Regions from separate parts of the Mesorhizobium sp. M7A.F.Ca.MR.176.00.0.0 genome, predicted to be linked through region 2. Evidence: riboswitches for the same ligand, from Rfam matches in the RefSeq annotation. Region 2 holds a riboswitch; the other holds the start of a gene.
What was found. Region 2 has a riboswitch for cobalamin ahead of EOB59_RS19385 (DUF1636 family protein). Riboswitches for the same ligand answer to the same signal wherever they lie in the genome.
Positions count from the first base shown of each region.

Region 1: it holds a riboswitch for cobalamin, as region 2 does, so the genes downstream of both, bluB (5,6-dimethylbenzimidazole synthase) here and EOB59_RS19385 (DUF1636 family protein) in region 2, are expected to answer to the same signal.

Region 1 is NZ_RZTC01000046.1:4,765-19,103, reverse strand. It holds gene EOB59_RS17050 (class I SAM-dependent RNA methyltransferase) at 1-1,239, opposite strand, end outside; gene EOB59_RS17045 (TlyA family RNA methyltransferase) at 1,236-2,000, opposite strand; gene EOB59_RS17040 (sterol desaturase family protein) at 2,287-3,282, shown strand; gene EOB59_RS17035 (GNAT family N-acetyltransferase) at 3,279-4,430, shown strand; gene EOB59_RS17030 (hypothetical protein) at 4,514-4,807, opposite strand; gene dxs (1-deoxy-D-xylulose-5-phosphate synthase) at 4,970-6,883, opposite strand; gene EOB59_RS17020 (pirin family protein) at 7,012-7,932, opposite strand; gene EOB59_RS17015 (DUF2277 domain-containing protein) at 7,972-8,238, opposite strand; gene EOB59_RS17010 (exodeoxyribonuclease VII small subunit) at 8,349-8,600, opposite strand; gene EOB59_RS17005 (histone deacetylase family protein) at 8,604-9,530, opposite strand; cobalamin riboswitch at 9,650-9,830, shown strand; partial or broken gene bluB (5,6-dimethylbenzimidazole synthase) at 9,833-10,558, shown strand; gene EOB59_RS16995 (hypothetical protein) at 10,681-11,664, opposite strand; gene EOB59_RS16990 (TetR/AcrR family transcriptional regulator) at 11,952-12,560, opposite strand; gene EOB59_RS16985 (MFS transporter) at 12,682-13,905, shown strand; gene ribB (3,4-dihydroxy-2-butanone-4-phosphate synthase) at 14,054-14,339, opposite strand, start outside.
Region 2 is NZ_RZTC01000056.1:24,777-41,424, forward strand. It holds gene nuoL (NADH-quinone oxidoreductase subunit L) at 1-856, opposite strand, end outside; gene nuoK (NADH-quinone oxidoreductase subunit NuoK) at 867-1,175, opposite strand; gene EOB59_RS19325 (NADH-quinone oxidoreductase subunit J) at 1,177-1,797, opposite strand; gene nuoI (NADH-quinone oxidoreductase subunit NuoI) at 2,037-2,528, opposite strand; gene nuoH (NADH-quinone oxidoreductase subunit NuoH) at 2,528-3,571, opposite strand; gene nuoG (NADH-quinone oxidoreductase subunit NuoG) at 3,574-5,655, opposite strand; gene EOB59_RS19345 (NADH-ubiquinone dehydrogenase) at 5,729-6,409, opposite strand; gene nuoF (NADH-quinone oxidoreductase subunit NuoF) at 6,480-7,784, opposite strand; gene EOB59_RS19355 (NADH-quinone oxidoreductase subunit E) at 7,795-9,075, opposite strand; gene EOB59_RS19360 (NADH-quinone oxidoreductase subunit D) at 9,076-10,266, opposite strand; gene EOB59_RS19365 (NADH-quinone oxidoreductase subunit C) at 10,267-10,869, opposite strand; gene EOB59_RS19370 (NADH-quinone oxidoreductase subunit B) at 10,873-11,454, opposite strand; gene EOB59_RS19375 (NADH-quinone oxidoreductase subunit A) at 11,445-11,810, opposite strand; gene EOB59_RS19380 (winged helix-turn-helix domain-containing protein) at 12,142-13,341, shown strand; cobalamin riboswitch at 13,371-13,575, shown strand; gene EOB59_RS19385 (DUF1636 family protein) at 13,614-14,042, shown strand; gene cobW (cobalamin biosynthesis protein CobW) at 14,045-15,097, shown strand; partial or broken gene EOB59_RS36450 (cobaltochelatase subunit CobN) at 15,116-16,648, shown strand, end outside.

The DNA of each region.
Region 1 (14,339 bases), on a different contig from region 2:
CCGCCTCCGCTTCGGCTTCTCCAGCAACGCAACGGCCTCAACATGCGGCGACCACAGGAACTGGTCGATCGGCGTCACGCTTTTCAGGATGTAGCCGCCGTCGATGAGGATGCGCAAATCTCGCGCGAGCGTCACCGGATTGCAGGACACCGCGGCGACGTACGGCACATCCGAACGGGCGATCTGCTTCGACTGATCCTCGGCGCCAGCGCGCGGCGGGTCGAACACCACACCATCGAAGGCATTCAATTCCTTGAACGTCAACGGCCGCCGGAACAGGTCGCGGCGTTCACCCGTCACCCGCTTCAAGCCAGTGGCGAAACGCGATCCACGGTCGAGGGCCGAAAGGGCTGCCGCATCGCCCTCCACCGCATGGACTTCCGACTTCGCGGCCAGACGCAGAGCAAAGCTGCCGCAGCCGGCGAAAAGATCCGCCACCTTCTTGGCACGCTTCAGATGCCCACCGACGATATCGGCCATCGCCTGTTCGGCGGCCTCGGTTGCCTGCAGGAACGCGCCCGGGGGCAAGGCGACAGCGACGCTACCGAACATGACAACCGGCTTTTTCGGCTCGATGATGATTTCGTCATCGATGGACAGCCTGGCAAAGCCCTGCGCCATGACGAAATTGGCCGCGATACGGCGCTGGTGCTCCCCGAGCTTGCCGGATTCGTGAACCGCGACATCGAGCCCCGAACCGGTCACGGTGACCGCCAGCCGGAACGATTTGGTGGTTGCGCAGACCAATTCGGCGAGCGCCTTCAACCGATCGAGCGAAGCGACGATCTCCGGCAGCGAGATCGGGCATTCCGATATGGCGATGATCTCCGGCGACAGATGGCGATGGAAGCCGAGCAGCATGCCTGTATCGGTGCGCCGGGCGGCCAGCACGACACGGCGGCGCGTCTGCGGCGCGCAGGCGACCAGTTCGCCGATCTCGCAATCGATGCCTTTGCCCTTCAGGATGTGCGCCACTTTTTCGCGTTTCCACTGGCGATAGGCTCCGGCTTCGAAATGCTGGAGCGCGCAACCACCGCATTCGGTGAAATGGCGGCAGGCGGGGTCGATGCGCAGCGGCGATGCTTCCAGCACCGCCATCAGCATGGCGCGATCCCTTTCGCGCGCGGCGGTGACCGTTTCACCGGGCAGTGTGAAGGGAATGAACAGATCGCCTGTCTCGGTCTCGGCGACACCGTCGCCCTGAGCGCCAAGTTTCCTGATGCTGAAGCGCGCGCTCATCGGTCCTTGATCCCACCGAGCAGGAATTCGCGATTGCCGTCGCCGCCCTCGATCGGCGACAAATGCAGCCCCAGCGAGCGCCAGCCTGGCACGGAGTCCAGCCAATCCTGCAGCAGGCCGGCGACACGGGAGGCGTCGTAGGGATCTTTCAACAGACCACCCTTGCCGATCGCATCACGGCCCGCCTCGAATTGCGGCTTGACCAGAAACATGGCCTTGGCGCCAGCCTTCGCCAGATCAAGCGCCGGCGGCAGCGCCAGTTTCAGCGAGATGAAGCTGACGTCGGACACGATGAAATCCGGAATACGCCCGCTGAGATCGGCAACGGCGAGATCGCGGGCGTTCAGTCCTTCGATCACCGTCACACGCGGGTCGCCGCCGATATCAGGATGCATCTGGCCATGACCGACATCGACCGCGGTGACATGGGCCACGCCGCGCTCGAGCAACACCTGGGTGAAGCCGCCGGTCGAGGCGCCGATGTCGAGCGCTTCAGAGCCGGCAGGGTCGAGGCCGAAATGATCGAGCCCACCGATCAGCTTGAGTGCCGCGCGCGACACATAGCCTTGCGCCGGATCATCGATGGCAACAAGGCATTGCGGCAAAACGCTCTGGCCGGGCTTGCGCGCAATGACGCCGTCGACGGTCACCGTGCCACGCTCGACCGCGTCGCGGGCACGTGAGCGGCTGGCAAACAGCCCGCGCTGGACGAGCAGGTCGTCGAGCCGCTGGCGTGCGCTGGCTGGCAGAGGGGAATTCATTGGCCTTCATGGCGAAAGCCGATGACGATGGCAAGAGCACCGGCCGGAAGCATCTCGTCTCACGTTCCCATCATCACGCCCAGCACATTGGACTGCGGCGATGGTGAGGCGTTCCGTCACGCCGACCACCCTATGAATAATGAGGTCTCGTCGCCTGCCGATAAGTGCCTAAAATCTAGAAAGCCTCATGATTTCTTAACCAATTTTCATCGCATTTGCTTGAGGACTTCAATGTTATGGACCGCGACGACCGGAAAAGCCGGATGAAGAGGCGGCAACCTTGGAAATGGCCAGCGATATCGTCTACAAGGTTCTTGACCGGATTTCCGGCGCCGGCCTGCTGGCGACCGGACTTCTGTTGTTGACTGCTTTGGTCAGCGCCCTGGTCGCCTACTGGCGCACGGTCGAGAAAAAGAGCTGGAAAGAGTTTTCCGAGTTCGCAGTCCCGCATGAGGTCATCACGCACCCTTCGGCGAAAGCCGACCTTTTGTTCTGGGTGACGCGGAAGGCGCTGATGCCATTCCTCATGCTGCCCGCCGGCGTCGTCTTCGTCAGCGCCGTCGGCTATGCGACGAACTGGTTGCTCTCCACGCTGCTGGCGATCCAGCCGCCCCTGATCGAAGGACCGGCAGGGCCGGTGACGGTGACGATCTTCACCATCACCATGCTGCTTGCCTACGACATTTCGTACTATCTCTATCACGTCGCCCAGCACCGCTACCCGGTGCTGTGGGAACTGCACAAGGTTCACCATTCGGCCGAGGTGATGGTCGGCATCACCAAGGATCGCGTCCACCCGCTCGACGAATTGATGAACCGGGCCTGGGACGGCGTCATTCCCGGCATCTGCTTCGGCATCTGGTCGCTGGTGTCGCTGAACCTCGTCGAGCTGACGGTCTTCGGCGTCAACGTCTACATCATACGCAACATCCTGATGATGGATTTCGTCAGGCACACGCATTTCAAGATCTCGTTTGGACCGTTGAACAATCTGATCCTGTGCCCGCACTGGCATCAGCTGCACCACAGCACCGACCCGCGCCACTACGACAAGAACTTCGGGCTGCTCTTCTCGTTCTGGGATCGGCTCTTCGGAACCCTGTGCGTTCCGAGACCCGACGAGGACTTCAAGTTCGGTTTGATCGAACGCAACGTGCGCGACTACCAGTCGCTCGCAGGCCTCTATGTCCTGCCGCTGAAGCGGATGTGGCGGCAGATCGCCAGACATTTCCGCACCGACAAGCCCGAGCCACAGCAATCGCCGCAAAGGGGGAAGCCATGAACGGACCCGCCGTGTTCCGGATGCCGCGAACGCACCGGATCGAAATTGCGACCTCGCCAGCGCGACTGGCAGAAATCGCGCCCGCCTGGGCAGCGCTCTGGCAACGCGCCGGCGGCCTCGTTTTCCAGCATCCCGACTGGATCTCGGCCTGGTGGCACACCACACCGCATCAGGACCGTCGCGGTCTCAGGATCGGCCTGGTCTGGAGCGGCGAGCGTCTCGAGGCCGTCATTGCGCTCGCGACCTTCTGGCGCTCGGGCATCCGTATGCTGGAATGGGCGGCGAAAGATCACTGCGACTATGGCGATGTCCTGGTTGCTCCCGATGCCGAGCCACAGATCCTGCCGCAACTCTGGCAACATATCCTCGACGATGGCGGCTTCGATCTTGCCTACCTCAATCGTCTGTTGCCCGATGCCCGATTCCGGACCCTGCTTGGTCCCGCCGCCCCAGGCCAGAGCAATATCTTGCAGCCAAGCCACCGCAGCGAGGTCAGCTATCGAGTTTCCGGCGCCGGGCAACGCGGCGCACAATGGTTTGAAAGCCAGTCGAAGAAAACTCGGCAAAACTATCGCCGTGGCTACAAATTCATGGAGGAAGGCGGCGCGCTGCGTTTCCGCCTGATGGATGCGCACGAAGCCCGCGAGCCGGTGCTGGAGCGCGTCGCCGCGCTGAAGCGGTTGTGGCTTGCAAAACACGGCCGCGTTTCGGACCTCTTCGACGAAGGCTCCCCCGCGCTGGCGGCACTCATATCCGTTCTGGCCAAGCTTGGATTGCTGCGCATCTTCGTGCTCGAACGCGAAGACGAGATCATCGCCATCTCGATCAATTTCGAGCAGCATGGAAAGATGATGGCTTTCGTCACCACCTATGATCCGGCCTTCGAACGGGCCTCGCCGGGGATGGCCTTGATGATGGATTACATCCAGTGGTCGTTTGACCGAGGCTTGACCACGATCGATTTTCTCTGCGGCGGCGAGGATTTCAAGCGCCGCTTTGCGACGCATTCGGTGACCTTGTCGTCGGTGGTGGGTGGACGAAACCTGCGCGGACGCCTAGCCGCCCTGGCAGACCGCGCCCGCCACGCGGCGCAATCCTGGCGCCCCGAGAAATCGGCGCAGCAAGCGGAGCTGGTTGCGGCGGAGTAGCATTGCCGACGCTTTTTAGATCGCCTGCACAGCGGCAAGCGCGAAACGATCGGGCAATCCCGATAGGCTTGTTGGTCTTCAGCTCAGAATACGGTTCGCGAAACCGGGCGCTCGACGGCTGGAGACAAGCCATCCTCACGGCCGCCCGAAGCTTGCTCGCGTGCAGGCTCGATGGCACCCGCAGGCGCGGGAACAGGGGCCGGCAGAACCACCAATTGCGGCACCTGCTTGAAGGAAAAGCCGCCGCGGATGCCGCCCATCTTGCCGGCGATGATGCCCATCGCCGCCTTTTCGAGGCTGCGGTCATAGCGCGTTTCGGGTGTGGCCGGCGCGATGATAACGGCGCAAAGTGCTGCGCCGCACAGAAGCGTTTTCATTGTTGTTGTCTCCCTGCCTGATCAGGATTTAGCAGGGCGCCATTGAAAAACGGCCAAGAGACACGGTAAGCAAAGCGCCAAATGGCAGCGTAAACAATGCCTTAAGATCGCTTGCCGGCAAACTGATTCAAGTCTTTGAGACTTTGATTCAGGCGCGCTGGATCAGGCGCGCTGGGCGTGGACTGTGTGCCCGAGTGCCACGAATACGGTGCGCACGATGCCGGCGGCATCGAGCCCGGCATCGGCATACATCTTTTCCGGCTTGGCGTGGTCGGTGAACGCGTCGGGCAGCACCAGCGGGCGCACCTTCAGGCCGCTTTCCAGCAGCCCTTCATGGGCGAGGAACTGCAGCACGTGGCTGGCGAAGCCGCCAACGGCGCCCTCCTCCACCGTCACCAGAACCTCATGCGAACGGGCCAGCCGTCGGACCAGATCCTGGTCGAGCGGCTTGGCGAAACGGGCGTCGGCGACCGTGGTGGACAGGCCGGCAGCCCCTAGCTCCTCCGCGGCGATCAGGCAATCCTGCAGCCGCGTGCCGAAGGACAGCAATGCAACCTTGGTGCCCTCCTTGACGATGCGGCCCTTGCCGATTTCGAGAACCGAGCCGCGCTCCGGCATGTCGACGCCGACGCCATTGCCGCGCGGATAGCGGAAGGCGATCGGACCCTCATCATAGCTCGCCGCGGTGCGCACCATGTGGCGCAGCTCCGCCTCGTCGGCCGCCGCCATGACGACGAAACCCGGCAGTGTCGCCAGGAAGGTGGTGTCGAAAGCGCCGCAATGGGTCGCGCCATCGGCGCCGACGAAGCCGGCGCGGTCGATGGGAAACCGCACCGGCAATTTCTGAATGGCGACGTCGTGGACGACCTGGTCGTATGCGCGCTGCAGGAAGGTCGAATAGATCGCCGCGAATGGCTTGTAACCTTCGGTGGCAAGGCCGGCGGCAAAGGTCACCGCGTGCTGTTCGGCAATGCCGACATCGAAGATCCGCGATGGAAACGCTTCGCCGAACAAATCGAGGCCGGTGCCGCTCGGCATGGCGGCGGTGATGGCGACGATGCGGTCGTCCTCACGGCCCTCCTGAACCAGGCTTTCGGCGAACACCTTGGTGTAGGCAGGCGCGTTGGCCGGCGCCTTGGCCTGCGCGCCGGTAATGACGTCGAACTTGTTGACGCCGTGATATTTGTCGGCGGCGGCTTCGGCCGGCGCATAGCCCTTGCCCTTCTGGGTGACGACATGGATGAGCACCGGGCCTTCGCCATTGTCGCGGACATTTTTCAGGACCGGGATCAGATGCTCCAGATTGTGGCCGTCTATCGGGCCGATGTGATAGAAGCCGAGTTCCTCGAACAGCGTGCCGCCGGTGACGTACCCGCGTGCATGCTCGACCGCCCTTGTGATCGCACGATCCGCGCGCTTGCCGAGATAGGACGTCAGTTTCTTGCCGAAATCGCGCAGGCCGATATAGGCCTTGCCGGAGGCCAGCCGCGCCAGATAGGCGCTCATCGCGCCGGTCGGCGGCGCGATCGACATGTCGTTGTCGTTGAGAATGACGATCAGCCGTGCATCGAGCGCACCGGCATTGTTCATCGCCTCATAGGCCATGCCGGCAGACATGGCGCCGTCGCCGATGACGGCAATGACGTTGTTGCGGCCGCCGGAGAGATCGCGGGCGGCGGCCATTCCGAGGCCGGCCGATATCGATGTCGAGGAGTGGGCGGCGCCGAAGGGATCGTACTCGCTCTCGGCGCGGCGGGTGAAGCCGGACAGGCCGCCTTCCTGGCGCAGCGTGCGGATACGGTCGCGGCGGCCGGTCAGGATCTTGTGCGGATAGGCCTGGTGGCCGACATCCCAGATCAGCCGGTCGTCCGGGGTGTTGAAGACATAGTGCAGCGCCACTGTCAGCTCGACCACGCCAAGCCCGGCGCCCAGATGACCACCCGTGCGGGACACGGCGTCGACCAGCTCGGCGCGAAGCTCGGACGCCAATTGTGGCAGTTCGCTTTCGGCAAGCGTGCGCAGGTCGGCCGGGATGCGGACCTTGTCGAGAAGCGGCGTATGCGGCGTTGCGTTCACGGTGCTCGGGCTTTCGGTTGATGGGCGAATAGGCCGCCGGCCGGCGAAAGTAAATGCGTGTCAGTGACGCGGATCAGGCCCTAGTCTTTTGTCTATGCATTTCGTTCTGCCACTTTGGGTGACAGGCATCAGCTTTCCGGCAGCGGGATGAATTCTTCCTCGTCTCCTGGAACGATGTCGAAGCGGCCCGTCTTCCATTCTTGCTTGGCCTGTTCGATGCGTTCCTTCGACGATGAGACGAAATTCCACCAGATGTAACGCTTCGAACCGAGCGAGGCGCCGCCAAACAGCATGAAATGTGCACCGGTCTGCGACGATACGACGATCTCGTCACCGGGACGGAACACCAGCAGCCGTTCCGCCGGAAAGACGTCACCTGATATCGAGACCTCGCCTTCCAGCGTGTAGATAGCTCGTTCTTCCGCATCGGCCGGGATGTTCACGCTGGCGCCGGGCGCCAGGCGCAGGTCGGCGTAGAGCGTCTCCGAGTCAGCCCTGACCGGCGACCGCAACCCCTGGAAATCGCCGATGATGAGGCGCCCGTTGACGCCTTCGGCATCGATCTCGGGAAGCCTGAGCGCTCCTGTGTTCTCGAAAACCGGTGCCACCTCTTCCTTGTCGTCCGGCAGCGCCAGCCATGTCTGCAGGCCGGATACCGACATCGGCGCGCCACGCAGTTCCTCCGGCGTACGCTCCGAATGGACGATGCCGCGGCCGGCGGTCATCAAATTCACGTCGCCGGGCTGAATGACCATTTCGGTGCCGAGTGAATCGCGGTGCCGGATCTTGCCGTCGAACAGATAGGTGACCGTCGACAGGCCGATATGCGGATGCGGACGGACGTCCAGCGCCTGGCCGGCGCGCAGGATCGCGGGACCCATGCGGTCGAAGAAGATGAACGGCCCGACCAGCCGCCTTTTTGCCGTCGGCAGAGCACGGCGCACCTGAAAACCGCCGATGTCCTTGGCGTTCGGGATGACCATCAATTCGATCTGGTCGCTGGCTAAGGCATCGCCCACCTCAGGGTCTTTCCCGGGGAAGAAGCTCATGGACTCTCCTTGTCGGTGGTCGAAGGCCGCCTGGCCGCATCAGGCAAAGCGGATCGCCGCCTTTGCCCGCAGCTTGGCCGCCACCTCTTCGCGATTACGCGGATGCTGATGGGTTTCCAGGGAATCGAGCAGTTCGCGCGCCGAGGCCGCGATGGCTTCGACGGCATGGTCGAAGGCGTGCTGGTTCTGCTTCGAGGGTCGCGTCGTTCCGCTCAGCTTGCGGACGAACTGAAGGGCCGCGTCGCGCACCTCGTCATTGGTTGCCGGCGGATCAAAATTGAACAGGGTCTTGATGTTTCTGCACATCGCTTCCGTATCTCCTCTTGTCCTTGAGCTGTTTCAATCGGGACGAGTTATATCCTCGATCATGATCATGTCCAAAAACCGGTGAGGCGAGCCTATGTTCGGACCGGGCCTCAATCCGCGTCGAGCGGCTCCGTTCCGACCGGCTTGCCGTCGCGCGACAGCCTGATCTTCTCGACCTTGTCCTCGGCGGCCTTCAGCAGCCGGTCGCAATGCGCCTTCAGCGCCTCGCCACGTTCATAGATCCTGATCGACTGGTCGAGCGGCACGTCGCCACGCTCCAGATCATCGACGATCTTCTCCAGCGCATCGAGTGCCTGCTCGAAGCTCATCGCCTTGACGTCTTCGTTGGTCTCATCGGCCATCATTCATCCTTTCATCAGTCGCCCGACATGGGCGGCGACCGAAAATGCCAATCCCTGCAGATCGTAGCCGCCCTCGAGCAGGCTGACGAGCCGGTTGCCGCTGTGGCGTGCCGCGCGCTGCATCAGCTGGCCGGTCGCCCAGTCGAAATCATCCTCGGTCAGATTGATCTCGGCCAGCGGATCGCGGTGGTGCGCGTCGAACCCCGCCGAAATGATAATCAGGTCGGGCGCGAAATTGTCGAGCGCGGGCAGGACGCGCGACAGGAAGGCATCGCGAAACACCTCGCTGCCAGTCTGCGGCGCCAGCGGCGCGTTGACGATGTTGCCGGCGCCCGTTTCGTTCTTCGCTCCGGTGCCGGGATAAAGCGGCATCTGGTGTGTCGAGCAATAGAGCACCGACGGATCGTCCCAGAAAATGTCCTGCGTGCCATTGCCGTGATGCACGTCCCAGTCGACGATGGCAACGCGCTCGACACCGTGTTTCTTCTGCGCATAGCGCGCCGCGATCGCCGCCGTGTTGAACAGGCAGAAGCCCATGGCGGTGCTCTTTTCGGCATGATGGCCGGGCGGCCGGGCGGCGACGAAGACGTTGTCGGCGCGGCCCGAAAAGACGTCATCGACGGCGGCGTTGGCGGCGCCGATCGCGGTGATCGCCGCTTGCCAGCTCTTCGGACTGGCAGTGGTGTCGGCATCGATGCGGGCAATCCCCTCGTCGGGAATGGCGGCGCGCACGCGGGCGACGAAATCGGCGGGATGCGCGTAGAGGATGGTGGCCTCGTCGCCTTCCGGCGCCTGGATACGATCGAGCCCGGCAAAGGCTTCCTCATCGAGCACGCGCTCGATGGCACGCAAGCGGTCGGGCCGCTCGGGATGTCCGGGCGGCGTGAGATGCTCGAGGAAGATCGGATGGGTGTAGAGACGGGTGGTCATGCTCCCTATCTAGTGCCCCGGCGCCGCTATGGCCATGCATTGCTGCTTGATCGCTGGGGAAAATCGACTGCGTCCATTCGCGTCGCCGCAGGCATTGGCCTCGCCGGCGCTTCGGCGTAAGGTCCCTGGTACTGCCTGGTGCCCGCCGGAAGCGGGAGAATCGGGAACACGGTTGAATTCCGTGGCGTGCCCAACGCTGTGAGGGGGACCGCGCCGGTAAATGCCACTGTCGATGACGGGAAGGCACCGGACGCGGGTTGATCCCAAGCCAGAAGACCGGCCTGGCAGGCATTGTCATCCGCATGGTCAGGCGGACGACATCAGAGCGACGTGCGTCTACTTGGACGCACAAACTACGCTCTGACAGTTTTGAATCTGCAATCGCAAGGGGACAAGCGATGCCGGAACACATGACCGCTGCCATTGACGATGGATTTGACCAGGATGCGCGCGATGCGGTCTATCGCGCCATGTTCACGCGGCGCGACGTGCGCAGCCATTTCCTGCCCACCGCGATCGATGACGACGTGCTGGCGCGGCTGCTGCTTGCTGCCCATCACGCGCCATCGGTCGGCTTCATGCAGCCATGGAATTTCATCGTCATTCGTGACATCGAGCGACGGGCGGAGGTGCGCGACCTGTTCCTGGCCGCGCGCGAACAGGAGCTGCCGGCGATCGAGGCGGAAAAACAGGCGCTGTACCGCAAGCTCAAGCTGGAAGGCATCTGCGAAAGCGCGCTCAACATCTGCATCACCTGCGATAGGCAGCGCTCGAAGGGTTCGCCGCTGGGACGCTGGCACAATCCGGAGATGGATCTCTACAGCACCGTCTGCGCGGTGCAGAATTTCTGGCTGGCCGCGCGTGCCGAGGGCGTCGGTGTAGGCTGGGTCAGCATCATCGAAGCGCAGGCGCTAAAGCGGCTGTTGGCCATTCCGGACCACGTAACGCCGATCGCCTATCTCTGCGTCGGCCGTGTTTCCGAGTTCGCTCCCAAACCGGACCTTGAAACGCATGGCTGGGGACGGCGGCTGCCGCTGCCGGAGTTGATCATGAGCGAGACCTTTTCCGGGCAAGGCGAGACACAGCTCAAATCCGCCGTGGCGCGCCTCAACACCGTTTCTGCCTCACCAGACATCACCCGCCCGGCCGATCAGGGTGTGGCGCCGGCCGTAGCCCAGCGCGAACCGCCGAAGGAGGCGAGCGCCTTGTCCTTGAGCTCCCTGAACTTCGACGACGCCTCGGCCAGCCGGGCGTCCCAGGCCGGATCCGGCACCTGGCCCGCGATGGTCTTGAAATAGACCTGCATCAGGCAGGCGATGGCGAAGGGTTCAATGAACGCCGCCTTGAATGCCCAGGCGAAGACGATGGCGAGCACAAAAGCCCAGCCGGCGAGCTGGCCAGGCATCAGGAACAGAATCGCGCCGGCAGGCGCCAGCATCATCAGAAAGATGATGAACGACACGCCCCACATGATGACCGCCAGCCAGACGGCGTTCTTGACCATGACCTTGCCGTTCTGGGCATAGAGCACGACGCCCTGGCGCGCCGTCTCGAAGGGCGAGGCTGAATTGATGCGGATGTTGTAGCCGAGGATGATCTCGTCGACATAGGTCAGCGACAGGCGGATCACCGTGTTGATGAAGGAGACCAAGCCGCTCAGGCCCGGTATCGGCAGGAAGGCGGCGATGCCGCCGAGCAGTCCGGTGATGGCGCGGATGGCGCCCTTGACGAGTTGGTCGACGACGAAAAGGATGTTGGCCTCGGCGAAACGCTGGGTCACGATATCCCTGGCATAGGCGATCTGGTCCTGACCGCCGGGAATGTCGCGGCCGTCGATCAGATGAACCATGACGGCGATGTGGCCGGCCTTGACGACATAGAGGATGTATTCGCGGATCCAGTAGACCGCGATCGAGACGATGCCAAACCCGACCACGCCGCCCCACAGGGCAAAGGACATGGGCCCGTCGGGATCGGTGGAGATATGGCCGACGCCATAGCCGACCGAGGCACCGGTGCCGGTCGCCATGATGTAGGCCAGCGTGATGCCGAAATAGACGATCATGCGAAAGACGATGAACGGCCAGGTCCGCATCATGATGGACACCGACCGGCCGATCTCAAAATCCCACATGTGCCCCGAATCTCCGCCTCAGAGATGGTGGAAGAGGATGGACTCAACCCGGCGATTGTCAATTGCCGGCCCCTGACGAAGGGCGACGAATTCGGGCTGACGGTTTTCTTTCGTAGCCTTTCGCCGGCGCGTTGGCTGACGGAGCATCAAACGAAAAACCCGCCTGTGCGGCGGGTCACTGGCGCGAATCGGCACCATGGACGAATATGTACCTTAGCTGAGGGCACGAAGTCAAGAAAAAATTCCTATCGGGAACAGATGCCGGCACGAAAGCTCCGGTGGGAACTTCAATTCGACTCCGGATCCGGCTTCCTGAGCAGGCCTTCGAGCAGTTGCTTGAACGCCGTCACCACCTTCTTCGACGTCGCTTCGGGGTCGTTCGAATTGGCGATCCGTTGCGCCGCCTGGCTGCTCGCTCCGATGATCAGTCGCGAGGCGGTCTCGGGGTCGAGGCTGGAGACAACGACCTCCTCCTCCTGCAGCGCGGTCAGATGGTCGGTCATTGAAGCGATGCACGCACTGGCATTCGGCCATTGCGCTGGATCCCCCAGCACGGCCGGGCCATCGCGGAACATGATGCGCTGGATTTCCGGCTCCAGCGCCATCTCGATATAGGTCGAGCACTCGTCCACGAAATGTTGCCAGCGGGTCGGTGCTCTCGACGCGACCTCATTGATGCGCGCCGCCATCTCGCCGTCAATCTGGGCTATGACCGCCTGCAGCAGCCCCTTCTTGTCGCCGAAATGATGATAGAGCGCGCCGCGCGTCAGCCCGGCCGAAGCGGTGAAATCATCCATCGAGGCTTCTGCATAGCCTGTTGTGCCGAAGGCATGACGGGCCGCCGCGATAAGCTTTGCGCGCGTCTCGGCGATCATCTCCTTGCGGGGTCTGTGCATGGCTTCTGGCCCTATTCACATACGCAACGTATGCCAATTGACATACGCGGCGTATGCTCTATTTAATAATCATACGCTCCGTATGTAATTGCCCAATCGTCCTTTGTCGAGGAACCAACCGATGCAAAATCCCTACGCGGAAATCTTTCGTGCCCCCGGCGCCAAGGGCTTTGCGGCCGCCGGCTTCATGGCGCGCCTGCCGATCGCCATGGCGCCCATCGGCATCGTGGCGATGCTGTCGCAGACGCGTGGCGAATACTGGCTGGCCGGAGCCGTCTCGGCGACATACGCGCTGGCCAACGCCTTCGTCGCGCCGCAGGTATCGAGACTGGTGGACCGCCTGGGCCAGACACGGATCGTGGTGCCCACCACCATCATCGCGGTGCTGGCTTTCGCCGTCCTCATAGCGGCGGCCAACCAGGACTGGCCGGTTTGGACGCTGTTCGTATCGGCACTGCTGGCCGCCGCCATGCCAAGCATACCTGCGATGGTGCGCGCGCGCTGGACGGAGATTTTCCGGGGGCGGCCGCAGATGAACACCGCATTCGCCTTCGAGTCGGTGGCCGATGAACTGGTCTATATCGCCGGGGCATCGCTATCGGTCGGCCTGAGTGCCGCCCTATTCCCGGAAGCCGGCGTTCTGGTGAGCACATTATTTCTCGCATTCGGATCAGCGGCCTTCATCCTGCAACGCTCGACCGAGCCCCAGGTGCGGCCGGTCGACCATAACTCAAGCGGCTCGGCGATCCGCCTGCGGCCGGTTCAGATCATCACCCTCGCCCTGATCTTCATCGGCGCAACCTTCGCGACGACGGAAGTGACCACCGTGGCGATCACCAAGGAGCTTGGCCAACCCGGCGCCGCCAGCCTTGTCATCGGCGTTTATGCGCTGGGATCGTTCGTGCTCGGCATCATCGTCGGCGCGCTCAGCCTGAAGGCGCCGCTGCAACGCCAGCTCGCCATCGCAGTCGCCCTCGTCGCGCTCGGCACGCTGTTGCCGCTCGCCGCCGACACCGTGCCGCTGCTGGCGCTGACCGTGTTCATCAGCGGTGTGGCGATCTCGCCGACCTTCATCACCGCGTTCGGCCTGATCGAGCGGCATGTGCCGGAAGCGATGCTGACCGAAGGCATCACCTGGGTCATGACCGGCATCGGCATCGGCATGGCGCTGGGCTCGTTCGCCGCCGGCGCGATGGTGGATGCGTTCGGCGCCCAGAGCGGGTTCTGGGTGTCGGTGGCTTCAGGCACGATCGCACTGGCCACGGTGCTGCTTGGCCAACGCAGCCTTGCCACCCGCGAATGCGACCTGGATGGGTGCGAGGCTGCCGCCGTTCCGGCCGAGTGACCGCCAGGATATGTTGAGATTCAGGTCAGGCCGAGTCGAAAATGATGGATTTCGAGAACCGGAGCGCAGCGGACTTTCCGGTCCGTGAGCACCGGAAGCGCAGAAAGCCGTCATTTGCAGGCCGGCCTAACCTGAATATCGATATATCCTAGAGGATCTCGGTCTTGGCGATATGGATGCCAAAACCTTCGAGGCCGACATAGTGGCGTTCGCGCGAGGCGATCAGGTTGATCGAGGAGATGCCGAGATCCTTGAGGATCTGCGCGCCGAGCCCGATCTCGCGCCACTCGTTTTCGCGGCGGCGGGCCTCGTCGTGATCCTCGCGGTCGCCGCTTGCCGGTCGTTTGCGCTCCTGATGCGCAACGCCGACGGAGCCTTCTCTGAGATAGACGATGACGCCGCGCCTGCGCTCGCCCATTGCCTTCATGATGGCG
Region 2 (16,648 bases):
ACAGCCGTGCCAGCATGAACACGCCGGCCGTCACCATGGTGGCGGCATGGATCAGCGCGGAAACCGGTGTCGGGCCTTCCATGGCATCCGGCAGCCAGGTGTGCAGCGGCACTTGCGCCGACTTGCCCATGGCGCCCATGAACAGGAGCAGGCAGACGATCGTCATGGCCGCCTGCTTGTCCAGCGCATAGCCGAGGAAGGTCAGCACCGCGGCGCCGTGCGGGGCGCCTTCGGCCGGAATGAACGTTGCCGCATTGGCGAAGATGGTGCCGAGATTGACCGAGCCGAACAGCACGAACAGGCCGAAAATGCCGAGCGCGAAGCCGAAATCGCCGACGCGGTTGACGACGAAGGCCTTGATTGCCGCGGCATTGGCCGACGGCTTCTTGTACCAGAAGCCGATCAGCAGATAGGAGGCGAGGCCCACCCCTTCCCAGCCGAAGAACATCTGCACCAGATTGTCTGATGTCACCAGCATCAGCATGGCGAAGGTGAACAGCGACAGATAGGCGAAGAAGCGCGGCCGGTTCGGATCGTGGTGCATGTAGCCGATCGAATAGATGTGAACCAGCGCCGACACGGTGTTGACCACCACCAGCATCACCACCGTCAGCGTGTCGATCCTGAGCGCCCAGGCCGCTTCCAGCCCACCCGATTGGATCCAGCGCATCACCGGCACGGTGAACACCTCGCCATGGCCGAAACCGACGGTGAAGAAAGCGACCCACGACAGCACCGCCGCGATCACCAGGAAACCGGAGGTGATGTATTCGGACGCCTTGGCGCCGAGCGACGTGCCGAACAGGCCGACGATCAGGAAGCCGAGCAGGGGAAGGAAGACGATGGCCTGATACATGGTGGTTCCGTCAACCCTTCATCATGTTCACGTCTTCGACCGCGATCGAGCCGCGGTTGCGGAAGAAGACGACGAGAATGGCAAGCCCGATGGCGGCCTCAGCCGCCGCGACCGTCAGCACGAACAGCGCGAACACCTGGCCGACCAGATCGCCGAGTGCTGCCGAAAAGGCGACGAAATTGATGTTGACCGCCAGCAGGATCAGCTCGACCGACATCAGGATGACGATGACGTTCTTGCGGTTCAGGAAGATGCCGAACACGCCGAGCGTGAACAGAACAGCCGATACGGTCAGATAATGCGCGATGCCGACAACCATCTCAGAGTCCCTCGCCTGTCTTGACCTTGCGGATTTCCATACCGGTCGCCGGCGTGCGGCCGACCTGGGCTGCGATCGACTGCCGCTTGACGCCTGGTTTATGGCGCAGCGTCAGCACAATGGCGCCGATCATGGCGACCAGCAGCACGAGGCCCGAAATCTGGAAATAGTAGAGGTAGTCGGTATAGAGGATGTCGCCGAGTGCGGCCGTGTTTGTTCGCGTGGCGAGATCCGGAATGGGCTTGGAGACCGTCGAGGCGAGCTGCGGCGCGAAAGTGTAGCCGCCGAGCACGACGATCAGCTCCGCCGCCAGGATCAGCCCGACCAGCGCGCCGATCGGCGCATATTGCAGAGCGCCTTCCTTCATCTCGGCGAAATCGACGTCGAGCATCATGACGACGAACAGGAACAGCACCATCACCGCGCCGACATAGACGACGAGCAGGATCATCGCCAGGAACTCGGCCCCGGTCAGCATGAACAGGCCGGCGGCGTTGAAAAAGGTCAGGATCAGGAACAGCACCGAATGCACGGGGTTGCGCGACGAAATGACCATGAACGCCGACGCCACCGCGACAAAGGCGAAGAGGTAGAAAAAGGCCGCCTCTAGTCCACTCAACATTGGGGATCCCCCGGGTTCCTGTACGAACAGGACGCTCGTCCTGTTTGTTGTCTCTGGCCTGGTTCCGCCTCCGGTTCCAAAGCCGCGTTGTCCTAGCCCATGTTCCGATCGGGTTGAAAGGCCCGATCGAAAGAAACATGGGCCACTCTGTATTCCGGAGCATGATCTGGTCCGAAAAGTCCGCAACTTTTCGGGATCATCCTCTGGACGAGGCCCCTGCCCCGCCCATGCGTCAAATATCAGCGGTAGGGCGAGTCCAGCGAGATGTTGCGCGCCAGTTCGCGCTCCCACCGGTCGCCATTCGCCAACAGCTTGTCCTTGTCATAGTAGAGTTCCTCGCGCGTCTCCGTCGCGAATTCGAAATTCGGCCCCTCGACGATGGCGTCGACCGGGCAGGCTTCCTGGCAGAAGCCGCAATAGATGCACTTCACCATGTCGATGTCGTAGCGAACCGTGCGGCGCGTGCCGTCATTGCGGCGCGGGCCGGCCTCGATGGTGATGGCCTGCGCCGGGCAGATTGCCTCGCACAGCTTGCAGGCGATGCAGCGTTCCTCGCCATTGGGATAGCGGCGCAGCGCATGCTCGCCGCGGAAGCGCGGACTAGTCGGCCCCTTCTCGTGCGGATAGTTGATCGTCTCCTTCGGCGCGAAGAACTGGCGCATCGACAGGAAGAAGGCGCTGACGAAATCCTGCAGCAGCAGCGATTTGGCGGCTTGGGAAAGAGCGGACATCACGCAAACCCCGTGATCTTGAGGAAGGCGGCGGTGGCGACCACCATGAACAGCGAGATCGGCAGGAACACTTTCCAGCCAAGCCGCATCAATTGGTCGTAGCGGTAGCGCGGCACGAAGGCCTTCACCATGGAGATGCCGAAGAACACGAAGCAGACTTTCAACACGAACCAGATGACGCCCGGCACCCAGGTGAACGGCGCGAAGTCGAACGGAGGAAGCCAGCCGCCGAGGAACAGGATGGTGGCCAGCGCGCACATCAGCACGATGGCGACATACTCGCCGAGGAAGAACAAAAGGAACGGCGTCGACGAATATTCGACCATGTGGCCGGCGACCAGTTCCGATTCGGCTTCCACCAGATCGAAGGGCGGCCGGTTCGTCTCGGCCAGCGCCGAGATGAAGAAGATGATGAACATCGGGAACAGCGCCAGCCAGTTCCAGTCGAGGAAGGTGTTGGGCAGGCCAAGCCGCGTACCAATTCCATCATGCTGCGACAGCACGATATCGGTGAGGTTGAGCGAGCCGGCGGTGAGCAGAACGGTGACGATGACGAAGCCGATCGAGACCTCGTAGGACACCATCTGAGCGGCCGAACGCAGCGCGCCGAGGAACGGATATTTCGAGTTGGAGGCCCAGCCGCCCATGATCACGCCATAGACCTCGAGCGAGGAGATGGCGAAAACATAGAGGATGCCGACATTGACGTTGGCGATCGCCCAGCCCTGATCGACCGGGATGACCGCCCAGGCCGAGATCGCCAGCACGGCCGACACCAGCGGCGCCAAAAGGAACACGCCCTTGTTGGCGCCTGACGGGATGACCGGTTCCTTGAAGACGAACTTCAGCAGATCGGCGAAGGCCTGCAGCGTACCCCAGGGGCCTACGACGTTCGGGCCACGGCGCAATTGCACGGCCGCCCAGATCTTGCGGTCGGCGTAGAGGATGTAAGCAACGAAAATCAGCAGGATAACGATCAGCACGACCGATTTCAGCAGAATGATCAGCGCCGGCAGCACGTAGAAGGAGAAGAAAGTGTCCATGCTTATTCCGCCGCCTGCTTGAAGCCGCTCTTGGCCAGCGCCGAGCATTCCGCCATCACGGCCGATGCCCGCGCGATCGGGTTGGTCAGGTAGAAATCCGTCACCGGCGAGGTGAAGGTGCCCTTGTTCAGCCGCCCGCCGAGCTTCGCCACCCCGGCGATGTCCTCGGCATTGCCGGCCGCGACCTGATCGATACGGGCCAGATGCGGGTATTCGCCATAGAGCTTGGCGCGCAGCTGCGGCAGCGAATCGAACGGCAGTTTCTTGCCCAGCACATCCGACAGCGCCCGCAGGATCGCCCAGTCCTCGCGCGCCTCGCCCGGCGCGAAGCCGGCGCGGTTGGTCTGCTGCACGCGGCCTTCGGTGTTGACGTAGGTGGCCGACTTTTCCGTGTAGGCGGCCGCCGGCAGGATGACATTGGCGCGGTGCGCGCCCTGGTCGCCATGCGTGCCGATATAGACGACGAAGGCGCCGCCGGTCTTGGCCATGTCGATCTCGTCGGCGCCGAGCAGGAACAGGAGCTCCATTTCGCCCAGCATGCCGGCAACGTTTCTGCCGCCCTCGCCCGGCACGAAGCCGAGGTCGAGGCCGCCGACACGTCCGGCCGCGTTGTGCAGCACGGCAAAGCCGTTCCAGTCAGCGCGGGCAGCGTTTACGGCGGCGGCGAGCTTGGCCGCCTGTCCGAGCACGGCCGCGCCATCGGCACGCGCCAGCGCGCCCTGGCCAACGATAATCAGAGGGCGTGTCGCCTTCTTCAGCGTCTGGAAGAACTTGCCGTTGCCGTCGGCCAAATCCTTCAGCGAATCCGGTCCGGCGCTCAGCTGTTCGTAGTCGTAGCGGGTATCGCCGACATCGCCGATGACGGCGACCGGCAGGTTGCCGATCCGCCAGCGCTTGCGGATCCGGGCGTTGAGCACCGAAGCTTCATAGCGCGGGTTGGCGCCGATGATCAGCACCGCGTCGGCCTGTTCGATGCCTTCGATGGTCGGGTTGAAGATGTAGCTTGCACGGCCGAGCGCCGGGTCGAGTGCGGCGCCGTCCTGGCGGCAATCGGTATTCTTCGAGCCGAGCGAAGCCATCAGCAGCTTGAGCGCATAGGTTTCCTCGACGGCGGCGAGATCGCCCGCGATAGCGCCGATCTTTTCGGGCGCGGTCTTCGACACCGCGTCCTTGACCGCGGCGAAGGCCTCGGCCCAGCTGGCGGCAACCAGCCTGCCGTCCTTGCGCACATAGGGGCGGTCGAGACGCTGCGTGCGCAGGCCGTCCCAGATAAATCGGGTCTTGTCGGAGATCCACTCCTCGTTCACCGCCTCGTTGACGCGCGGCAGGATGCGCATCACTTCGCGGCCCCGGCTATCGACACGGATCGCCGAGCCGACCGCATCCATCACATCGATGGATTCGGTCTTGGTCAGCTCCCACGGCCGCGCCTGGAAGGCGAATGGCTTCGAGGTCAGCGCGCCGACCGGGCAAAGGTCGATGACATTGCCCTGCAGCTCCGACGTCATCGCCTGTTCGAGATAGGTGGTGATCTCGGCATCCTCGCCGCGGCCGATCAGGCCCAGTTCGGAAATGCCGGCGACTTCGGTGGTGAAGCGGACGCAGCGCGTGCAGTGGATGCAGCGGTTCATCACCGTCTTGACCAGCGGTCCGATGTATTTGTCTTCGACCGCGCGCTTGTTCTCGTGATAGCGCGAGGAATCGACGCCGAACGCCATCGCCTGGTCCTGCAGGTCGCATTCGCCGCCCTGGTCGCAGATCGGGCAATCCAGCGGATGATTGATCAGCAGGAACTCCATCACGCCTTCCCTGGCCTTCTTGACCATCGGCGTGTTGGTGAAGATTTCCGGCGCCTCGCCATTCGGGCCGGGACGCAGGTCGCGCACGTTCATGGCGCAGGATGCCTGCGGCTTGGGCGGCCCGCCCTTCACCTCGATCAGGCACATGCGGCAATTGCCGGCGATCGAGAGCCGCTCATGGAAGCAGAAGCGCGGCACTTCCGCGCCAGCGTCTTCCGCCGCCTGCAGCAGCGTGTAGTGGTCGGGTACAGTGATCTCTTTCCCGTCGACCTTGAGCTTTGCCATTCGCCTCAAACCCCTGCGGAGTTCCCGCAATCTCTTTTTCCGGACGCGGTCGAGACCACGTCGGGCACTTCATTCACTTCTTGACGGCGAGCGCCGCCGCTTGGGTTTTCCAATCGTCGCGGCCGATGCGGCCGCCGAGCGACAGATAATCCTCGACCCAGGCAACCTCTTGCGGCGTCCATGCCGCGATCTGGGCATAGGTCCAGATACCGAGGCCGTTGAGAACCTTTTCCAGCTTCGGCCCGATGCCCGAGATGGCCTTGAGATCTGCCGGAATGGCCGGCTTCTCCATGGCGTTCGGCTGCCTGAAATCCTCGGGCATCAGCGCATCGCGGGCGCCCGGAGCCGCATTTGCGGCCGGCACGGCAGTGGCGGCTTCCTTGGCGGCAATATCGGTGACCTCCCGGGCGAAGGACTGCGCCTCCGCGATCATGGTTTTCGCCGTCGCCCGCGCCTTGGTGGAGGAAGGACTTGGATCTTCGAACTGCGCGACGCGCGCCTCGAAATCATCGACGATCGGCTGCAGCAGCCGCTGCGAGGCTTCTGCCGCGCCTGAAAGCGCGCCCAGCCAGACGCCGAAAGCATGATTGGCGAGCCCGAGGCCAAGCGCCGACATCGCCGCCGCACCCGCCACAGGATGCACGAAAAGGTTGACGGCGCTGGCCATCTCCTTCGGCATCATCCTGGTCAAGTCCTGGTTCATCTTCTCGATCTGGTCCAAATTGGGCATCAGCGGGTTCGAATACGGCGCCATAGAGTTCTCCTGGTCGTTTCTTCGTTCGCCCCGCCCTTCGCTGCGGACTTCCGCCCGCGTAAACATTCTTCTATTCCGCCGCCACCATCACAGGCTCGGCCCGGTGCGCATTGCGCGAAAACTCGTCGATGCGCCGCTCCACTTCGCCGCGGAAATGCCGCATCAGTCCCTGGATCGGCCATGCCGCCGCGTCGCCAAGCGCGCAGATCGTATGGCCCTCGATCTGCTTGGTGACGTCGAGCAGCATATCGATCTCGCGCTTCTGCGCCTCGCCGCGCACCAGCCGTTCCATCACCCGCCACATCCAGCCGGTGCCTTCGCGGCATGGCGTGCACTGGCCGCAGCTCTCGTGCTTGTAGAAATAGGAAAGCCGCGCGATCGCCTTCACGACATCGGTCGACTTGTCCATGACGATGACAGCCGCGGTTCCAAGGCCGGATTTGAGGTCGCGCAGCGCGTCGAAATCCATCGGCGTGTCGATGATCTGCTCGGCCGGTACCAGCGGCACAGAGGCGCCGCCCGGTATGACCGCCAAAAGATTGTCCCAGCCGCCGCGAATGCCGCCGCAATGCGTCTCGATGAGCTCGCGGAACGGAATCGACATCGCCTCTTCGACCGTGCACGGATTGTTGACGTGGCCGGAGATGCAAAACAGCTTGGTGCCGACATTGTTGGGCCGGCCGAAGGACGAGAACCAGGCCGCACCGCGGCGCAGGATGGTCGGCGCGACCGCGATCGATTCGACATTGTTGACCGTGGTCGGGCAGCCATAGAGGCCGACATTGGCCGGGAATGGCGGCTTCAGCCGCGGCTGGCCCTTCTTGCCTTCGAGGCTTTCGAGGAGTGCAGTCTCCTCGCCGCAGATATAGGCGCCGGCGCCGTGGTGCATGTAGATGTCGAAATCATAGCCGGAGGTGTTGTTCTTGCCGATCAGCTTGGCCTCATAGGCTTCCTCGATCGCGCGCTGCAGCGCCTCGCGCTCGCGGATGAACTCGCCGCGCACATAGATGTAGGCGGCAATCGCGCCCATGGCGAAACCGGCAAGCAGCGCGCCCTCGACCAGCGTGTGCGGGTCGTTGCGCAGGATGTCGCGGTCCTTGCAGGTGCCGGGCTCGGATTCGTCGGCATTGATGACGAGATAGCTCGGCCGGCCATCGCTCTGCTTGGGCATGAATGACCATTTGAGGCCCGTCGGGAAGCCGGCGCCGCCGCGGCCGCGCAGGCCCGACGCCTTCATCTCGTTGACGATCCACTCGCGGCCCTTGGCAACGATGCCGGGCGTGTTGTCCCAGGCGCCGCGCGCCATCGCGCCGGCCAACGACTTGTCAAACAGGCCGTAGATATTGGTGAAGATGCGGTCTTTGTCCTGAAGCATTTTTCGTCCCTCAGACCGGCTTCTTGCCGAAGACGCGGATGTATTCGGCGACGCCACCCTTGGCGAGCGCCTTGGCCTGCTTGACCCAGTCGTCGCGATCGATGCGGCCCTGGAAAGAGAGATAGCCATCCACCCACTCGCGTTCGGCCTTCTTCCACGACGCGACCTGCGCGAAGGTGAAAATGCCGAGCGTATGCAGGATGCCCTCGATCTTGGGGCCGACGCCGGAGATCAGCTTCAGGTCGTCGACCTGTGCCGGTTTATCGATGCCGGCTGGACGGTTTTTGTCCCCGAGCGACGGTTTGGCCGTCTTGGCGGCCGGTACCTTGACCTCCGGCGCCTTGAAGGCGGATGCCGGCTCGGCCTTGATTATCGGGCCGCTGCGCTGCTTGGAAACCTGCTCGACCTTGGAGTCCGCCTTGTTGGCGTTGGCGGCCGAATGCAGCGGCGCGGCAACGCTCGCCGCCTTTTCAACCGCCGGCGCGACCTTGGTTTTTGAAGGCGTCTTCAATGCCGGGCTGGTTTCAGGGGTGTCGGTCTTCGGCTTGCTGGTGTTGGACGGTGCGACAGGGGCCGCGGCCGGCCCCGGCACAGGCGCCGCGATGATCGCGTCGGGCGCCGCCCTGGCGGCCTTGGCGGCCTCCCTGGCCTCCCTTTCGCGGGTCGACTTGAGGATCGCCTTTTCGCTCGTCAGCGTGGTGAGGCCGGAGGCCGGCTCGGAGCCGGTGCGGCCGTTCTGCGGCCCCGGTTCCACCGAAGCACCCTTGCCGGCGTCATAGAGATCGATGATTTCAGCCAGGCGTTCCGGCGTCAGATCCTCGAACGTGTCCTTGAAGATCATGACCATCGGCGCGTTGACGCAGGCGCCAAGGCATTCGACCTCTTCCCAGGACAAGGTGCCCTTGTCGTTGGCGTGGAACTGGTCGTGATGGATTTTGGAGCGGCAGACATCCATAAGCGCTTCCGAACCGCGCAGCATGCAGGGCGTGGTGCCGCAGACCTGGATATGCGCACGCGTGCCGACCGGATTCAACTGGTACTGCGTGTAGAAGGTCGCGACTTCGAGCCCGCGGATACGCGGCATGCCGAGCATGTCGGAAATCGTCTCGATGGCCGCCTTCGTCACCCAGCCTTCCTGCTCCTGCGCTATCATCAGCAAGGGAATGATGGCCGACTGCTCACGGCCCTTCGGGTACTTCTTGATCCATTGCTTCGCCGCAGCCGCGTTCGCCCGGTTGAAGGCGAAGGATGCTGGCTGGACGCTGGCTTCTGCGAGACGGCGGACTGACATTTAGCGATCGACCTCACCAAACACGATGTCGAGGGAGCCGAGAACGGCGGTGACGTCGGCCAGCATGTGGCCGCGGCAGAGGAAATCCATCGCCTGCAGATGCGCGAAACCCGGCGCGCGCAGCTTGCAGCGGTAGGGCTTGTTGGAGCCGTCGGAAACCAGATAGACGCCGAATTCGCCCTTCGGCGCCTCGACCGCGGCGTAAACCTCGCCGGCCGGCACGCGATAACCCTCGGTGTAGAGCTTGAAGTGATGGATCAGCGCTTCCATCGAGCGCTTCATCGCCTGGCGCTTGGGCGGCACCACCTTGCCGTCGAGGTTCGACACCGGCCCGGTGCTTTCCTTGCCGAGCAGGAGATCGACGCACTGGCGCATGATCTTCGCAGACTGGCGCATTTCTTCCATGCGCACGAGGTACCGGTCGAAGCAGTCGCCGTTCTTGCCGATCGGAATGTCGAAATCCATTTCCGAATAGCATTCATAGGGTTGCGACTTGCGCAGGTCCCAGGGAGCACCCGAACCGCGCACCATCACGCCCGAAAAACCCCAGGCCCAGGCATCGGCCAGCGAGACGATGCCGATGTCGACATTGCGCTGCTTGAAGATGCGGTTGCCGGTCAGCAGCTGATCGAGGTCGTCGATCGACTTCAGGAACGGGTCGATCCACTTGCCGATGTCCTCGACCAGTTTCTGCGGCAGGTCCTGGTGGACGCCGCCGGGACGGAAATAGGCGGCATGCATGCGCGAACCGGAGGCGCGCTCATAGAACACCATCAGCTTTTCGCGCTCGACGAAGCCCCATAGCGGCGGCGTCAGCGCGCCGACGTCCATCGCCTGCGTCGTCACATTGAGGATGTGCGACATGATGCGGCCGATTTCGCAGTAGAGAACGCGGATCAGCTGGCCGCGCTTCGGCACTTCGATGCCGAGCAGGCGCTCGGCGGCGAGCGCGAAGGCGTGCTCCTGGTTCATCGGCGCGCAATAGTCGAGCCGGTCGAGATAGGGAATCGCCTGCAGGTAGGTTTTGGCCTCGATCAGCTTTTCGGTGCCGCGATGCAAGAGCCCGATATGCGGATCGACGCGATCGACGACTTCGCCGTCCAGCTCCAGCACAAGGCGCAAAACGCCGTGCGCCGCAGGGTGTTGCGGGCCGAAATTGATGTTGAAGTTGCGGACCGAGGTTTCAGCCATTTACTGCTTTGCCTTCTCGTCACCCGGCAGCACGTAATCCGTACCTTCCCACGGGGACAAAAAATCGAAATTGCGGAATTCCTGCTTGAGCTCGACCGGCTCGTAGATAACGCGCTTGGCTTCATCGTCGTAGCGCACCTCGACGAAGCCGGTCAGCGGGAAATCCTTGCGCAGCGGGTGGCCTTCGAAACCGTAATCGGTCAACAGGCGGCGCAAGTCGGGATGGCCCGAAAACAGCACGCCGTAGAGATCGTAGGTCTCGCGCTCGAACCAGTCGGCGCCGGGAAAGACGCCGGTGATCGACGGCACCATCGTCTCTTCGTCGGCCTGCACCTTGACGCGGATGCGCACATTCTGCTTCGGCGACAACAGATGGTAGACGACGTCGAAGCGCTTGGCCCGCGACGGATAGTCGGCGCCACAGACGTCGATGATCGAGATGAACTGGCAGCGCGCATCGTCGCGCAGGAACGTCATCACCTCGACCAGATCGCGCGGCTCGACATGGATGGTAAGTTCGCCATAGGCGATATCAGCCTCGTTCACGCGGCCGATCAGCTTCTCGCCGAGATAGTTCGACAGTTCGCTCAGGGATGCGGTCATGATTTACCGTTCGATCGTGCCGGTGCGGCGGATCTTCTTCTGCAGGAGAAGAATGCCGTAGAGCAGCGCTTCGGCGCTCGGCGGGCAGCCGGGCACATAGATATCGACGGGCACGATGCGGTCGCAGCCGCGCACCACCGAATAGGAGTAGTGGTAGTAGCCGCCGCCATTGGCGCAGGAGCCCATCGAGATGACGTAGCGCGGTTCCGGCATCTGGTCGTAGACCTTGCGCAGCGCCGGCGCCATCTTGTTGGTCAGCGTGCCGGCGACGATCATGATGTCGGACTGGCGCGGGGACGCGCGCGGCGCGACGCCGAACCGCTCCGAATCATAGCGCGGCATCGAGGTGTGGATCATCTCGACCGCGCAGCAAGCGAGGCCGAACGTCATGAACATCAGCGACCCGCTGCGCGCCCAGGTGATGAGCGCCTCGGTCGAAGTGACCAAAAAGCCCTTGTCGGCCAACTCGTTGTTGATCTCGAGGAAGAAGGGATCGTCCTCCCCCACCGGCCTGCCGGTGTTGGGATCGATAATACCCTTGGGCTTCGGCGCGACGAGGGTGCCTGAACTGTCGTTCAATCCCATTCCAGCGCTCCTTTTTTCCATTCATAGGCAAAGCCGATGGTCAGCACCGCCAAAAACACCATCATCGACCAGAAACCGAGCATGCCGATCTTCGAAAACGACACCGCCCACGGAAACAGGAAGGCCACTTCCAGGTCGAAGATGATGAACAGGATCGACACCAGGTAGAAACGGATGTCGAACTTCATGCGGGCGTCGTCGAACGAGTTGAAACCGCACTCATAGGCGGAAAGCTTTTCGGGATCGGGATTGCGGTAGGCCACCAGGAAGGGCGCGGCCAGCAGCGCCAGGCCGACAACCAGCGCCACGCCTATGAACAGGACGATGGGCAGGTATGAGCTCAAGAGTGCGTTCATGCTCGGCTTTCCGTTGGCGCCAATCCAGTTTGATTACAGCACCGGACCCTAATGCGGAAGCGTGACAGTTTAACCGCTGAACCGTTTTAAGGGCCTATGCTGCAACGCGGCGAGGGTTAGCGCAGCACTTCCAGCGAAGCAAGTCAAACCTTGTTCAAAACACCGACCTGGATGGCATATCGCGGCAAACTGGTCCGATCCGCTCCTGTTTGATTTCCTTCGCTTTTTACTCCACTTTTCTCTCCTGACATGGATGCCGCCAAAACCCTGCTAGCGTGGGTTGGAATCAGCCATTCGACCCTCGGTCAAAACACTTCAAAGTGATGCCTGCATGAAGGAAAAGATCTCGCTCCCCACGGCCCGTCGCATCGCGCTTGCCGCCCAGGGGTTTCTCGATCCCCGCCCGACCGGCACGCCCGACCGCCGGCATTTTGCCCGCACCCTCTCCCGCACCGGCCTGCTGCAGATCGATTCCGTCAGCGCGGTGGTGCGCGCTCATTATATGCCGCTCTATTCGCGCCTTGGTCCCTACCCGTTCTCGCTGCTCGACAACGCGGCCGTGACGCGTAAGCGCACGGTTTTCGAATACTGGGCGCACGAGGCTTCCTTCCTGCCGGTGGAGACGTACCCGCTGATGCGCTGGCGCATGCAGCGCGCCGAGCGCGGCGATGAGATGTATCTGGGCCTCGCCAAATGGGGCCGCGAACACGCCGCCTATATCGAGGAGATCTACCGCCAGGTCGCCGAGCGCGGCCCGATCGCCGCTTCCGCGCTGGAAGGCCGGAAAGGCTCGGGCGGCTGGTGGGGCTGGAGCCACGCCAAGCACGCCTTCGAATGGCTGTTCTGGGCCGGCCGCATCACCACGGCGCACCGTCGCGGTTTCGAGCGCTTCTATGATCTGCCCGAGCGCGTGTTGCCGCAGGCGATCCTCGACCTCCCGGTGCCGACGCCTGAGGACGCGCACCGCGAATTGCTGCGCATTTCCGCCCGCGCCCACGGCGTGGCGACATCAGGCGACCTGCGCGACTATTTCCGCCTGTCGCCGGCCGACATGAAAGGCCGGCTGGAGGAACTGGTTGAAACGGGCGAATTGCTGCCGGTGCGTGTCGAAGGCTGGGATAAGCCGGCCTATCTTCACCGGGACGCCCGCCTGCCGCGCAAAGTCGAGGCCCGCGCCCTGCTGGCGCCGTTCGATCCGGTAGTCTTCGAACGCTCGCGCACGGAGCGGCTGTTCGATTTCCACTACCGCATCGAGATCTACACGCCGGCCGACAAGCGGCAATACGGTTATTATGTCCTGCCCTTCCTGCTCGGCGACCGGATCGTGGCGCGCGTCGACCTGAAGGCCGATCGCCCGGCCAGCATACTGCGCGTCCATGCGGCCTATGCGGAGGCTGGCGCGCCGCCTGAAACCGCTGCAGAACTGTTCGAGGAATTGAAGCAGATGCAGGGCTGGCTTGGCCTTGAGCGCATGGAAGTGACCCCGGCCGGCGATTTGGGCCCGGCGCTGGCCGACATCGCCATGTCGTAAGCTCGCGTTGACACCGCCGCTCGCAAAAGCCTAAATCCGGTTCAGATGGTCTCTTGCCCGCAACGGCAAGAGCTAAGAGGGAATGCGGTGCGGGGCAAAATCCCAAATCCGCGGCTGTCCCCGCAACTGTAAGCGAAGAGCCAAGGCCGAAAGCCACTGGGAGTTCCCGGGAAGGCGGCTACCCAAGGCGATGACCCGCGAGCCAGGAGACCTGCCGTCTGCGACTTTAGAATCCGATCGCCCGGCGGGTTTCCGGGCAAGGAGCCCGATCTTTGGACCACGACAGCAGTTTTTCGGCTGGCACAGCTGATATTTCGTCCGGCCATGATGATGCCTTGGCCGGCGTCACCATCATCGTCTGCGCCTCCTGCCGCAATGAGACCGGCTCCGACGCCCATCCCCGCGCCGGCGAATTGCTGGCGGACGACACGCGCCGCGCCGCATCCGGCGACGACATCCGCATCCGCAGCGTCGAATGCCTCGGCAATTGCAAGCGGCGCCTCAGCGCCGCCATCCTGCGCGACGGCTGCTGGAGCTATGTCTTTGGCGACCTGACCGAGACCAGCGGCGCCGACCTCGTCACGGGCGCCAAGCTTTTCGCCACCTCGACCGACGGTCTCATTCCCTGGCGTGGCCGCCCCGATAGCCTGAAGCGCGGCCTCGTTGCCCGCATCCCTCCCCTCGACATGCTGAAGGACTGACCATGACTGCCCCAGATTCGTCTGCGAACCTCTCCCGCGTTCCCTGCACCGTCGTCACCGGCTTCCTCGGCGCCGGCAAGACGACGCTGGTCCGCCATCTCCTGGAAAACGCTGGCGGCAAGCGCATTGCCATCATCGTGAACGAATTCGGCGACATCGGCATCGACGGCGAGATTTTGAAGGGCTGCGGCATCGACACCTGTCCGGAGGAAAACATCGTCGAACTGGCCAATGGCTGCATCTGCTGCACCGTCGCCGACGATTTCGTCCCGGCGCTCGACAAGATCCTCGCGCTGACGCCGAGGGTCGACCACATCCTGATCGAGACTTCGGGCCTGGCGCTGCCCAAGCCGCTGGTCCAGGCCTTTCAATGGCCGAGCGTGAAGAGCCGCGTCACAGTCGACGGCGTCATCGCCGTGGTCGACGGGCCGGCATTGGCCGAAGGCCGCGTCGCCAGCGACATGGATGCTCTGCAGGCACAGCGCGCCGGGGACGAGACGCTCGACCACGACGACCCGGTGGAAGAACTGTTCGAGGACCAGATCGCCTGCGCCGACCTGATCATCCTGTCGAAGAGCGACCTGATGGACGCCGCCGGCACCGCCCGCGCCAATACCATCATTGGCGAACACTCCGCCCGCGCGGTGAAGATCGTGCCGACATCGCATGGCAAGGTCGATCCCTCGGTGCTGCTCGGGCTCGGTCTGGCCGTCGAGGACGACATCCAGAACCGCAAGTCCCATCATGACGGCGCGTTCGACCACGAGCATGACGACTTCGACACCTTCATCGTCGACATTGCCTCGATCGCCAATCCGGACGAGCTGGCAAAGCGCGTCGCCACCGTCGCAGAAGAAGAGAACGTGCTGCGCGTAAAAGGCTTCGTCGAAGTCGGCGGCAAGCCGATGCGGCTCTTGCTGCAGGCCGTCGGGCCGCGCGTCAATCATTACTATGACCGCGCCTGGACCGCGCAGGACGACCGCCGCTCGCGTCTCGTCGTCATCGGCCTGAAAGGGCTGAACCGCCCGGCGATCGAGCGTATACTCGCCGGCTGATTTCGGACACGGGTCGCGATGCACATCCTCACCACGACATCCGCCTCGCTCGACGACCTCGCCGAGCCGGTCGATCTGCGGCAGACGCCGGCGGATATCGTGGCGCTGTCCTTCACCGACAGCGACCTCGCCGGACTGGCGGCAGCCTGGAAGGCCGATGCCGGCCGCCTGCCCTCGATGCGGCTGGCCGCACTTCGTGACCTGCGCCATCCCATGTCCGTCGACCTCTGGATCGACAGCGTCGCCCGCCACGCCAAGATCATCCTCGTGCGCATCCTCGGCGGCTACGACTGGTGGCGCTACGGCTGCGACCAGCTCGCCTCGACCGCCCGCGAACGCGGCATAAAACTGGCGCTGCTGCCCGGCGAAATGCCGCGACGAGGATTTGCGCCTGATCGAAGCCTCGACGCTGCCGCGCGAAGAGTTGGACGGCCTGCTCGACTATTTCCGCGAGGGCGGCCCGGCGAATATGAGCGCGCTGGTGCGGAGATTGGCGCGGCTGGCGGGGTCGGATGCGCCTTTCGTCGAACCGGTCGCCGTGCCCAAAGCTGGCTACTACGAACCCGGACGTGGCGTCGTCCCCCTCCCCCTCGGAGGGGAGGGTCCGGCCGCAGGCCGGGGGTGGGGTCCTCTCCGAAGCGCGCCGACTCAAAGAAACGCCGCGTCCAGTCGCACCGACCCCACCCGGCCCTGCGGGCCATCCTCCCCTCGAGGGGGAGGGAAGGGTCGTACCTATCCTGTTCTACCGCTCGATGCTGCTGGCCGCCGATGTCGCGCCAATCGACGCACTTTTTGAAGCTCTGCGACAGCGCGGCATCAACCCAGTCCCCATCTTCGTCTCCAGCCTCAAGGACCCGGCATCCCTGGCGTTCGTGGAAACAGCACTCGCCTCACTGAAACCCGCCGCCATCATCACCGCTACCGCTTTCGCGTCCGGTGCCGAACCCGGCAATGAGACCTTGTTCGACCGCGCCGGCGTGCCGGTCTTCCAGGTCATCGTCGCCACCACCCGCCGCGACGTCTGGGAGACCAACCAGCGCGGCCTGGCGCCCGCCGACCTTGCCATGCATGTCGTGCTGCCCGAGCTCGACGGCCGCATCCTGGCTGGCGCCATTTCCTTCAAGGGCGAGAGCGAGATCGATCCAGCACTTGGCCACCGCGCTTTCGCCAACCGGCCGGAACCGGATCGCGTGGCGCAAGTGGCTGACCGCGTCGCGGCCTTCATCCGCCTGCAGGAGACAGCCCGCGCCGAGCGCAAGCTGGCGATCCTGATGCCGGATTATCCCAGCGCCCCCGGCCGCACCGGCTATGCCGTCGGCCTCGACGTGCCGTCCAGCGTGCTGGCGATGCTGCATGACCTGAGGGGACAGGGCTATGATGTTGAGGGGATACCGGAGACGCCGCGGGAACTGCTGGGTATGTTGGAAACGGGCGAGCATGGGCTGGCCTTGCAGGATTACATGGCCTTCTCGAACGAATTGCCGACTGCGGCAATTGTTGCGATCGAAGCCGCTTGGGGGAAGGTGGAAGATGAGACGGGTCTGCGCGAGG